Regions from separate parts of the Variovorax sp. GW531-E2 genome, predicted to be linked through region 2. Evidence: predicted binding sites of a transcription regulator. Region 2 holds the regulator's gene; each other region holds the start of a gene.
What was found. Region 2 encodes sigma-54, which starts transcription at its own class of promoters, with help from an activator protein. Its sites were predicted from a motif close to TGGCANGNAANCTGCTTT; they were not measured.
Positions count from the first base shown of each region.

Region 1: AC07XP_RS09890 (transglutaminase family protein) is a predicted target of sigma-54. The motif match lies at 1,768-1,785, and genes of this name have one in related genera.
Region 3: AC07XP_RS26910 (ammonium transporter) is a predicted target of sigma-54. The motif match lies at 1,606-1,623, and genes of this name have one in related genera.

Region 1 covers NZ_JBWKXQ010000011.1:84,663-87,863, reverse strand. The annotation lists gene AC07XP_RS09890 (transglutaminase family protein) at 1-1,694, opposite strand, end outside; gene AC07XP_RS09885 (DNA internalization-related competence protein ComEC/Rec2) at 1,816-3,201, shown strand, end outside.
Region 2 covers NZ_JBWKXQ010000009.1:133,446-136,646, reverse strand. The annotation lists gene AC07XP_RS08900 (phospholipase D family protein) at 1-634, opposite strand, end outside; gene rpoN (RNA polymerase factor sigma-54) at 645-2,234, opposite strand; gene lptB (LPS export ABC transporter ATP-binding protein) at 2,389-3,183, opposite strand; gene lptA (lipopolysaccharide transport periplasmic protein LptA) at 3,180-3,201, opposite strand, start outside.
Region 3 covers NZ_JBWKXQ010000064.1:36,115-39,315, reverse strand. The annotation lists gene AC07XP_RS26920 (tripartite tricarboxylate transporter permease) at 1-139, shown strand, start outside; gene AC07XP_RS26915 (sulfite exporter TauE/SafE family protein) at 481-1,239, opposite strand; gene AC07XP_RS26910 (ammonium transporter) at 1,660-2,898, shown strand; gene AC07XP_RS26905 (hypothetical protein) at 2,917-3,201, shown strand, end outside.

The DNA of each region.
Region 1 (3,201 bases), on a different contig from region 2:
GGTGCGGTCGGGTCGCGCTCGATGAGGTAGGGGTAGTCGCCCTTGCTGGCCCACGGCTGCGAGTCGAGCGGCAGGCGGTAGCCCATGGGCGAGTCGCCCGGGATCAGGAACAGGCGGTCGTCGCGCAGGAACCAGGGCCCGGTCTTCCAGCCGGGGCCGGCGAGCGCGGGCGTGTCGCCGTTGGCGTTGCCGGGTTCGATGGGCAGCATGTAGCCGATCACCGCGTCGAGCTTCTGCGTGAACACGCGGCGCAGGCGCACGCGTTCGAGTTCGTCGTCGAGCTTGGAGTCGAAGGGGTCGACGTTCACCGGCAGGCGGCGTTCGCGCCACAGGTAGTAGTAGGTGTCCTCGTAGCCGGCCTGGATGTAGCGCTCGGTGAGGCCCAGCTTGTGCGCCAGCACGGTGGTGAAGCGGCGCGCGTCCTCGCTCGTGTAGTGCGTGGGAAAGCGCTCGTCGGCGAACAGCTCGGGGTCGTGCCACAGCGTCTGGCCGTCGGCGCGCCAGAAGATCGACAGCGCCCAGCGCGGCAGCTGCTCGCCCGGGTACCACTTGCCCTGGCCGAAATGCAGGAAGCCGCCCTGGCCGTACTCGGCGCGCAGCTTGTGAACCAGTTCGGTGGCGTAGCCGCGCTTCGTGGGGCCGAGCGCGTCGGTGTTCCATTCGGGCGCGTCGCGGTCGCTGGTGGCCACGTAGGTGGGCTCGCCGCCCATCGTCAGGCGCACGTCGCCGGCCACGAGGCGTGCATCGACCGCGTCGCCGAGCGCGAGCACCTCGGCCCATTGTTCTTCGGTGTAGGGCTTGGTGACGCGCGGCGATTCGTAGATGCGCGTGACCTTCATCTCGTGGCTGAACTCGACCTCGGACTCGTCGACGCCGCCTTCGATGGGCGCGGCGCTCGACGGCGTGGGCGTGCAGGCGAGTGGAATGTGGCCTTCACCGGCCAGCAGGCCCGAGGTGGCGTCCAGGCCGATCCAGCCGGCGCCCGGCAGGAACACCTCGCACCAGGCGTGCAGGTCGGTGAAGTCGACCGTGGTGCCGCTGGGGCCGTCGAGGGCCTTCACGTCGGGCGTGAGCTGGATCAGGTAGCCCGACACGAAGCGCGCGGCCAGGCCGCAATGGCGCAGCAGCTGCACCAGCAGCCAGCCCGAGTCGCGGCACGAGCCGCTGCCGTTGCTGAGCGTTTCTTCGGGCGTCTGCACGCCGGGCTCCATGCGGATGAGGTAGCTGACGTCCTTCTGCACCTGCTGGTTGATGCCGACCAGGAAGTCGATGGTGCGCTGTTCCTTGCGCTCGATCCTGTCGAGGTAGGCCTGCAGCAGCGGCGTGGGCTCTTCGGTGACGAGGTAGGGCGCCAGTTCTTCGGCCTGCGAGGCCGTGTACTTGAAGGGGAAGTTCTCGGCCTGCGGCTCGAGAAAGAAGTCGAAGGGGTTGTAGACCGCCATCTCGACCACGAGGTCGACCGTGACCTTGAACTCGCGCGTCTTCTCGGGGAACACGAGCCGCGCCTGGTAGTTGGCGAACGGGTCCTGCATCCAATTGACGAAGTGCTCGGCCGGTTCGACGCGCAGCGAGTACGAGATCACATTGCTGCGGCAATGGGGCGCGGGGCGCAGTCGCACGACTTGCGGGCCCAACTGCACCAGGCGGTCGTATGTGTAGTGGGTGACGTGGTGGAGTGCGGCGTGGATGGACATGCGTAGGGGCGTGCAGTGCAGCGAGGTTGCATCGAAAAGATGTCTCTGGTGAGACGCATACTAGCCCAGTTGCCAAGCAATTAACGCGCCATCGAGCGTGGGTTGGGGGAGGGTTTGCATCATGGATTCCGGGGTGTCGGGAGGGCAGTCGCGGCGTGCGTCCGAGGCTGTCGCGGGTGGGTCGGGGGCCTTCGTTGCGCTGGGCGGTACGCTGCTCGGCGCGGCGGTGCAGCTGCGCCAGCCGCTGCTGTGGGCGGCGGGTGTCTACGTCGCATTGCTGCTCGTGGGGCTCGGCGGCGGATGGCTGCTGTGGCGGTGGCGGTGGCGGGGGACTCGGCTGATCGTGCTGATGCTGTCGATGGCCGGCGCGGGCCTGGCTGGATGGCGCGCCACGGCTTACGCGCAAGGGGCGCTGGAGCCGCCGCTCGAAGGACGCGACCTGCGGCTCACGGGCGTGGTCTCGCAGATGCCACAACCCGGCGAGATCGGAACGCGCTTCCGTTTCGACGTGGAGACGGCGCAGTGGGCCGAGGCCCTGCCTGACGCTGCGCCACCGACGGTGCCGTCACGCATCGCGCTTGCCTGGTACGGCGACTACGGCGGGATGTGGGAGCAGCCCGCCGAGCGGCGTGCGTCCGTCGCACGCATCGTGGGCGAGGTGCACGCCGGCCAGCGCTGGCAACTGACCGTGCGCCTGCGCGCGCCGCACGGCAACCTCAATCCGCATGGCTTCGACAGCGAGCTGTGGGCGTGGGAGCAGGGCGTGCATGCGCAGGGCCATGTGCGGGCCGGGGCGCGCGACACCGCACCGCGCTTGCTGGGTACGACGTGGCTGCACCCGATCGAGCGGGCGCGCGAGGCCGTGCGCGATGCGGTCTTCGCCCGCGTGGACGACCGGCGGCAGGCCGGCGTGATCGCCGCGCTCGTCACCGGCGACCAGGGCGCAATCGACCGTGCCGACTGGGACGTGTTCCGCGCCACCGGTGTGGCGCACCTGATGTCGATCTCGGGCCTGCACATCACCTTGTTCGCGTGGTTCGCGGCGCATGTCGTGGGCGCGCTCTGGCGGCGCAGCGGCCGGCTCATGCTGCGGCTTCCCGCGCAGCAGGCTGCGCTCGCCGGCGGCGTGCTGTTGGCCGCGCTCTATGCGCTCTTCAGCGGCTGGGGCGTGCCCTCGCAGCGCACGGTCTGGATGCTCGCGGCCGTGGCGCTGCTGCGCCTGACGGGCCGGCGCTGGCCGTGGCCGCACGTCTGGCTGCTGACGGCGGCGGTCGTGGTGGCCGCCGATCCGTGGGCACTGCTGCAGGCCGGCTTCTGGCTCAGCTTCGTGGCGGTGGCGGTGCTGTTCGCCTCCGCCACGGCGGTGCCGGGCGAGGGGCGGGTGGGGGCGCTCACGCGCCTGGGCCGCTTCTTTCGCGAGCAATGGACCATCACGTTGGCGCTCGCGCCGCTGAGCCTGCTGCTGTTCCAGCAGGTGTCGGCCGTCGGGCTCGTGGCCAATGCGATC
Region 2 (3,201 bases):
CGAGGTCGATGAAGTTCGGGCCCGTGGTGCGGCGGAAGTACTGGTTGCCGATGTTGCGCCCGCCCGCCACCGCCATCGCGCCGTCGGCGATGAAGAGCTTGTTGTGCATGCGGCGGTTGACGCGGCTGAAGTCGAACAGCGATGCGGTGAAGCGCTTGAGCAGGCTGCCGCGCCCGGCCGGGAACGGGTTGAACAGGCGCAGCTCCACGTTCGGCGTGGCGGCAAGGCCGAGCAGCAGTTCGTCTTCGCCGGACGTGTACAGGTCGTCCATCAACAGGCGCACGCGCACCCCGCGCTGGGCCGCATCGCGCAGGGTGCGCAGCAGGTAGCGGCCGGTCTCGTCGTTCTCGATCTGGTAGTACTGCACGTCGAGCGTGCGCTGCGCGCGGCGCGCCAGCTGCAGCCGCGTGTCGAAGGCGAAGTCGCCGCCGGGCATCAGGCGAAAGCCGCTGAGGTCGGGATCGGGCTGCGAGGCCAGCGCGATCTTGCCGAGCGCGGTGTCGGCCGAGACGGCGATGGCCTTGGTGGGCGGGCGCGGTGCCTCGTCGGGCAGCGTGGCGCAGCCGGCAAACAGCAGCGCCGCCGCGATGACGACCACCCAATGCCCACAGCGCGACAGCAGGCGGCTCGTCATCGTCGGTCTTCTAGAGTGCCTTGCGCAGGTTGGCGGGTGCGATGCGCAGCGCTTCGCGGTACTTGGCGACGGTGCGGCGCGCGCACTCGATGCCCTGCTCTTTCAGCATCTCGGAGATCTGGCTGTCGGACAGCGGCTTCTTGATGCTCTCGGAACTCACGAACTGCTTGATCAGCGCGCGCACCGCGGTGCTCGACGCGTTGCCGCCGGTCTCGGTGCCCAGCGCCGAGCCGAAGAAGTACTTGAGCTCGACCGTGCCGAAGGGCGTGGCCATGTACTTGGCGGTGGTCACGCGCGAGATGGTCGACTCGTGCAGGCCCAGCTCGTCGGCGATCTCGCGCAGCACCAGCGGGCGCATGGCCAGCTCGCCGTGCACGAAGTAGCTCTTCTGGCGCTCGACGATGGCGTTGCTCACGCGCAGGATGGTGTCGAAGCGCTGCTGGATGTTCTTGATGAACCAGCGCGCCTCCTGCAGCCGCTGCGACAGCGCCTGGCTGCCCTCGCCCTTGTGCGACTTGAGCGCGCCGGCGTAGATGTCGTGCACGCGCAGGCGCGGCATGACCTCGGGGTTGAGCATGACGCGGAACTTCACGTTGGTGCCGCGCCCGGTCTTGGTGACGATCACATCGGGAATGACGATGTTGCGCTCTACATCGACGAAACGGCGCCCCGGCTTGGGTTCGAGCCGCGCAATGATCTGCAGCGCCGAGCGCACCAGCTCTTCGTTGGTGCGCGTGAGCGTGGCCAGGCGCTTGAAGTCGCGCCGCGCGAGCAGCTCCATGGGCTGCTTGCAGATCGCGATGGCGGTCTTGCGGATGAGCGCCTCGGCCTCGGTCTCGTCTTCGCTGGCGAGCGCCTTCAGCTGGATGCTCAGGCATTCGCCGAGGTCGCGCGCACCGACGCCGACCGGCTCCAGGCTCTGCAGCAGGCCCAGCGCCACCTGGAAGTGGTGCACGAGGTCGTCGAACTGGTCGTTGTCGTCGCCCGCCAGGCCCGAGGCCAGCGCGGGCAGCGAGTCTTCGAGGTAGCCGTCGTCGTTGAGCGATTCGATCAGGAAGCGCAGCGCGGCGCAGTCGTTTTCGTTCAGGCGCAGGCTCAGCGCCTGGCGATGCAGGAAGGACTGCAGCGACTCCTGGCTGCGCGCGAGTTCGGTGGCGTCGGCCCGCTCGTCGTCGCCCAGGTTGTTCTGGCGCGCGGGCGCATCGCTGCCCCACTCGCTGTCGTCGGGCGCCATGTCGACAGTGCCGTCGCCTTCCCAATCGGGCTCGCGCTCGGCGATCTCGGCGGCGGGGCCGTCGGTGTCGGGGGTCGAGGTGCTGGTGTCGCTGGACGTGGAGGAAGTGCTGGCGGCGGACGGCGTGAACTCGGCCTCCCCCTCGCCCACGTCGTCGCGCGGCACCGGCGCGTCGGCCGTGTCCAGCCCGAACTCCTCGCGCGCCGCTTCTTCCGCGGTGCGTTCGAGGAACGGGTTCTCGTCCAGCATCTGCTCCACTTCCTGGCTCAGTTCGAGCGTGGAGAGCTGGAGCAGGCGAATGGACTGCTGCAGCTGTGGCGTCAAGGCCAGATGCTGCGAGACGCGAAGGGACAGCCCTTGCTTCATGAGGAAATGGCTCCCCCCCAGGCTGCGCGCTTCGCGCTACGCCAACCCCCTACCGGGGGCGGGCCGGCCGCTTCGGGCGGCCGTGCGCGGCGGCCCCCGCGAGGAAGCTCCGCGCGGACGGCGGCCACGATGATCCTTGACCCTCGCCGCACGGTCACATCCGGAAGTGCTCGCCCAGGTACACCCTGCGTACCTCGGCGTTGTCGACGATCTCCGAGGGTGTGCCTTGTGCCAGCACGTGCCCGTCGCTGATGATGAACGCGTGATCGCAGATGCCCAGCGTCTCACGCACGTTGTGGTCGGTGATGAGCACGCCGATGCCGCGCTCTTTCAGGAAGCTGATGATCCGCTGGATCTCGATCACGGCGATCGGGTCGATGCCGGCGAAGGGCTCGTCCAGCAGGATGAAGCGCGGCTGCGTGGCCAGCGCGCGCGCGATCTCGACGCGGCGGCGCTCGCCGCCCGACAGTGCGAGCGCGGGCGAATCGCGCAGGTGGTCCACGCGCAGGTCGGCCAGCAGGTCGGCCAGGCGCTCTTCGGTGTGCTGCTTGGTCAGCGGCATCATGCGGCCGTTGGCGTCGGGCTCGCGCTGCAGCTCGAGCACGGCGCGCACGTTTTCCTCGACCGTGAGCTTGCGGAAGATCGAGGCTTCCTGCGGCAGGTAGCTCAGGCCCATGCGCGCGCGGCGGTGAATGGGCATGTGGGCGATGGGCTCGCCGTCGATGGTGATCTCGCCGGCGTCGGCGCGCACCAGCCCGACGATCATGTAGAACGAGGTGGTCTTGCCCGCGCCGTTGGGGCCGAGCAGTCCGACGACCTCGCCCTTTTGCACGTCGAGCGAGACGTCTTTGACGACCGTGCGGCTGCCGTAGCTCTTCTTGAGGCCGCGCGCCACGAGGCGGCTGCCCGGAATGCCGTCGGCGGCCTGGGTTCCTGCGGTTTCGATCACTTGCGCCCTTCCCCTTCG
Region 3 (3,201 bases), on a different contig from region 2:
GCTGTCGCGCGGCGCGTGGAGCGTGTTCGTGACGCGGCCGCTGTCGGCCGGTCTGCTGATCGCTGCGGCGCTGTTGCTGGCCATCGTGCTGCTGCCGGCGATCAAGGCGAAGCGCGAAGAGGCCTTTGTCGAAGACTGACAGTTCTTTTCGCTCGCTTGCAAGAAAGCCCCCGTGTGGGGCTTTTTTGTTTTCTGCGGATGGGGGCGTTCAGGGTGCGTGCACAGGACACCGGGTACTCCCCTCCGCGAATGTCCTCCGGCCTGCGGCCTCCCCCTTAATTTCGCTGCGGGGAGCACCCAGTGCCCTGCGCACGAGGGCACGCTGCTGGTTCGCGGCCGATCAACAACCTCGGCTGATAACGATCACGCTGGCGGGGTGCCTTGCGCAGCGAAATTAAGGGGGAGGCCGCAGGCCGGAGGACATTCGCGGAGCAAGGTGCCCCGTCGGCGGGATCGCGCCCTGAACGACCGCCTCAAGGATCACCGAAAGAACGCGTCGTAAGCCGTCTTCAGGATCAGCGCACTCACCACCACGATGAACACGATCCGCACGAACCCCGCCCCGTGCTTCAGCGCCACGCGCGTGCCGACCAGGCTGCCGGCCACGTTGGCCACCGCCATCACCAGCCCGTAGTGCCACCAGACGTGGCCCTTGGCGGCCAGCAGGATCAGCGCGGCGGCGTTGGTCAGGGTGTTGATGACCTTGGCCGAGGCCGAGGCGTTGAGGAAGTCGTAGCCCATCCAGCGCACGAACAAAAACACCAGGAAGCTGCCCGTGCCCGGCCCGAAGAAGCCGTCGTAGAAACCGATGGTCAGGCCGATGGTGCTGGCCGCCAGCGTCTCGGCGCGGCCGCTGAAGCGCGGCGCGTGCAGCCGGCCCATGTCCTTGCGCGCCAGCGTGTAGACCAGCACGCCCAGCAGGATGACCGGCAGCGCCCGGCGCAGGAAGTCGCCCGGGAAGACCGTGACGGTCCAGGCGCCGAGCATCGAGCCGCCGAAGCCCAGCAGCGCGGCCGGCCACATCGCGCCCCAGCGCATCTGCACCCGCTGACTGAACTGGGCCGCCGAGGCCGCCGTGCCCCAGATGGACGCGCTCTTGTTGGTGCCCAGCAGCGTGGCCGGCGGCGCGCCCGGAAACACCGCAAAAAGAGCCGGCACCAGGATCAACCCGCCGCCGCCCACGATCGCATCGATAAAACCCGCGAGCAGTGAGGCGCCCGTGACCACCAGCATTTCCATGCGGGCGATTGTCTCACCGGAATCGCTATCGAAACGATAGCTGTGGTGGCCGGTACCGGCTGGCCAGGAGGCTTGTTTGGCTTGGAGGAAAGCGCCCGCGTCCGCGCGGCGAACAGGCAAAAAAAAAGCGCCGACCAGCGGCGCTTTTCAAATATCAGACAGGCATCTCGTACGGAGCCTTTGAAGAATGTTCTTGTTGATCGATCGGAAGCTTGTCTCCTCGGACCCTCGGCAGTACGAGCAGGGCCCGTCGCGAGTGCGCAGATTGTGCAAGCGCGCACCCGCCCGGTGCATTAGGAATTACCCGCTTCGTGTTACTTCGACCCTCCGGTTGGGAAACCAAAGTGTTTCAGTCAGTTAACAAGATGGCATGACTCGTGCACACAGGCCTGTCGTCCACCACTCCAAGAAGAAACGGTCATGGCCCTGCTGGCACCCCAAGCCTCCCTGAACGCGGCCGACACCGCCTGGATGATGACCTCGACCGCGCTGGTGCTGCTGATGACGCTGCCCGGCATCGCGCTCTTCTATGCCGGCATGGTGCGGCGCAAGAACGTGCTGGCCACCATGGCCGGGGTGGTGGCGGTCGCCGCCGTGGTCTCGCTGACCTGGTTCGCGCTCGGCTACTCGCTGGCCTTCACGCCCGGCTGGCCCTGGCTGGGCAAGCTCTCGCGCATCGGCTTCTCGGGCTTCGAGTACCTGAAAGAGGCCGGCCAGGTGGCCGTGAGCCACGTGGCGCCGAACGTGCCGGAGTCGGTCTACGCCATGTTCCAGCTGAGCTTCGCGATCATCACCACCGCGCTGGTGCTCGGCGCCTTTGTCGAGCGCATGCGCTTCTCGGCGCTGCTGTGGTTCGCGCTGCTGTGGAGCCTGCTCGTGTACGCACCGGTCGCGCACTGGGTGTGGGAGCCGGGCGGCTGGCTCGCGCAGATGGGCGCGCTCGACTTCGCGGGCGGCTCGGTGGTGCACGTCAACGCGGGCATCGCGGGGCTGGTGTGCGCCTATGCGCTCGGGCCGCGCCGGGGCTACGGGCGCGAGGCCTTCGAGCCCTACAGCCTGGCGCTCACCATGACGGGCGCGGGCCTGCTGTGGGTGGGCTGGTTCGGCTTCAATGCCGGCTCGGCGGTGGCGGCCGACGGGCGCGCCGGCCTGGCGATGCTGGTGACGCACATCGCGGCAGCGGCCGGCGCCATGAGCTGGATGATCGGCGAATGGATCGTGCGCCGCAGCCCCTCGCTCTTGGGCCTGTGCTCCGGCCTCGTGGCCGGGCTGGTGGCGATCACGCCGGCGGCCGGCTTCGTCACGCCGCTGTCGGCGCTGGCCATCGGCGCCATCGCCGGGCTGGCCTGCTACTGGGGCGCCACGGGTCTGAAGCACCTGCTCGGTGCGGACGACTCGCTCGACGTGTTCGGCGTGCACGGCATCGGCGGCATCGTGGGCGCGCTGCTCACGGGCGTGTTCGCCGACCCGCGCATCTCGGGCGCGGCGGGCAATGTGCTGACGCAGGCGATCGCGGTCGCCAGCGTGGCGATCTACAGCGCGGCCGGCACGGCCATCGTGCTGTTCCTGGTGCATGTGCTGGTCGGATTGCGCGTCGACCCCGAGAGTGAACTGGTGGGCCTCGATCTTGCTCAGCATCGTGAACACCTGGGAGCCTGACCACCCGAGGGAAACGCCATGCCATCCATGTCCGAAAGCGAACGCATCGCGCTTGCAGCACGCCTTCACGTGGCACTGCGGCGAAAGCACGGGCGCGTGACCGACACCGAATGGATGGCCACCAACGCCGAGTACGCCGCCGAGATCGTGCGCATGACGCGCCAGCACGCCGCCGAGACGAAAGACGACGAACTCGACCAGCTCGCCACGCGGCTCGAGCAGGCCATGGAGCCGCTGGCCCGCGCCGCGCGGCTGGCGGCGCGCCAGCCCGACGGCCTACCGCCCACGCCGCCGCCGCGCTAT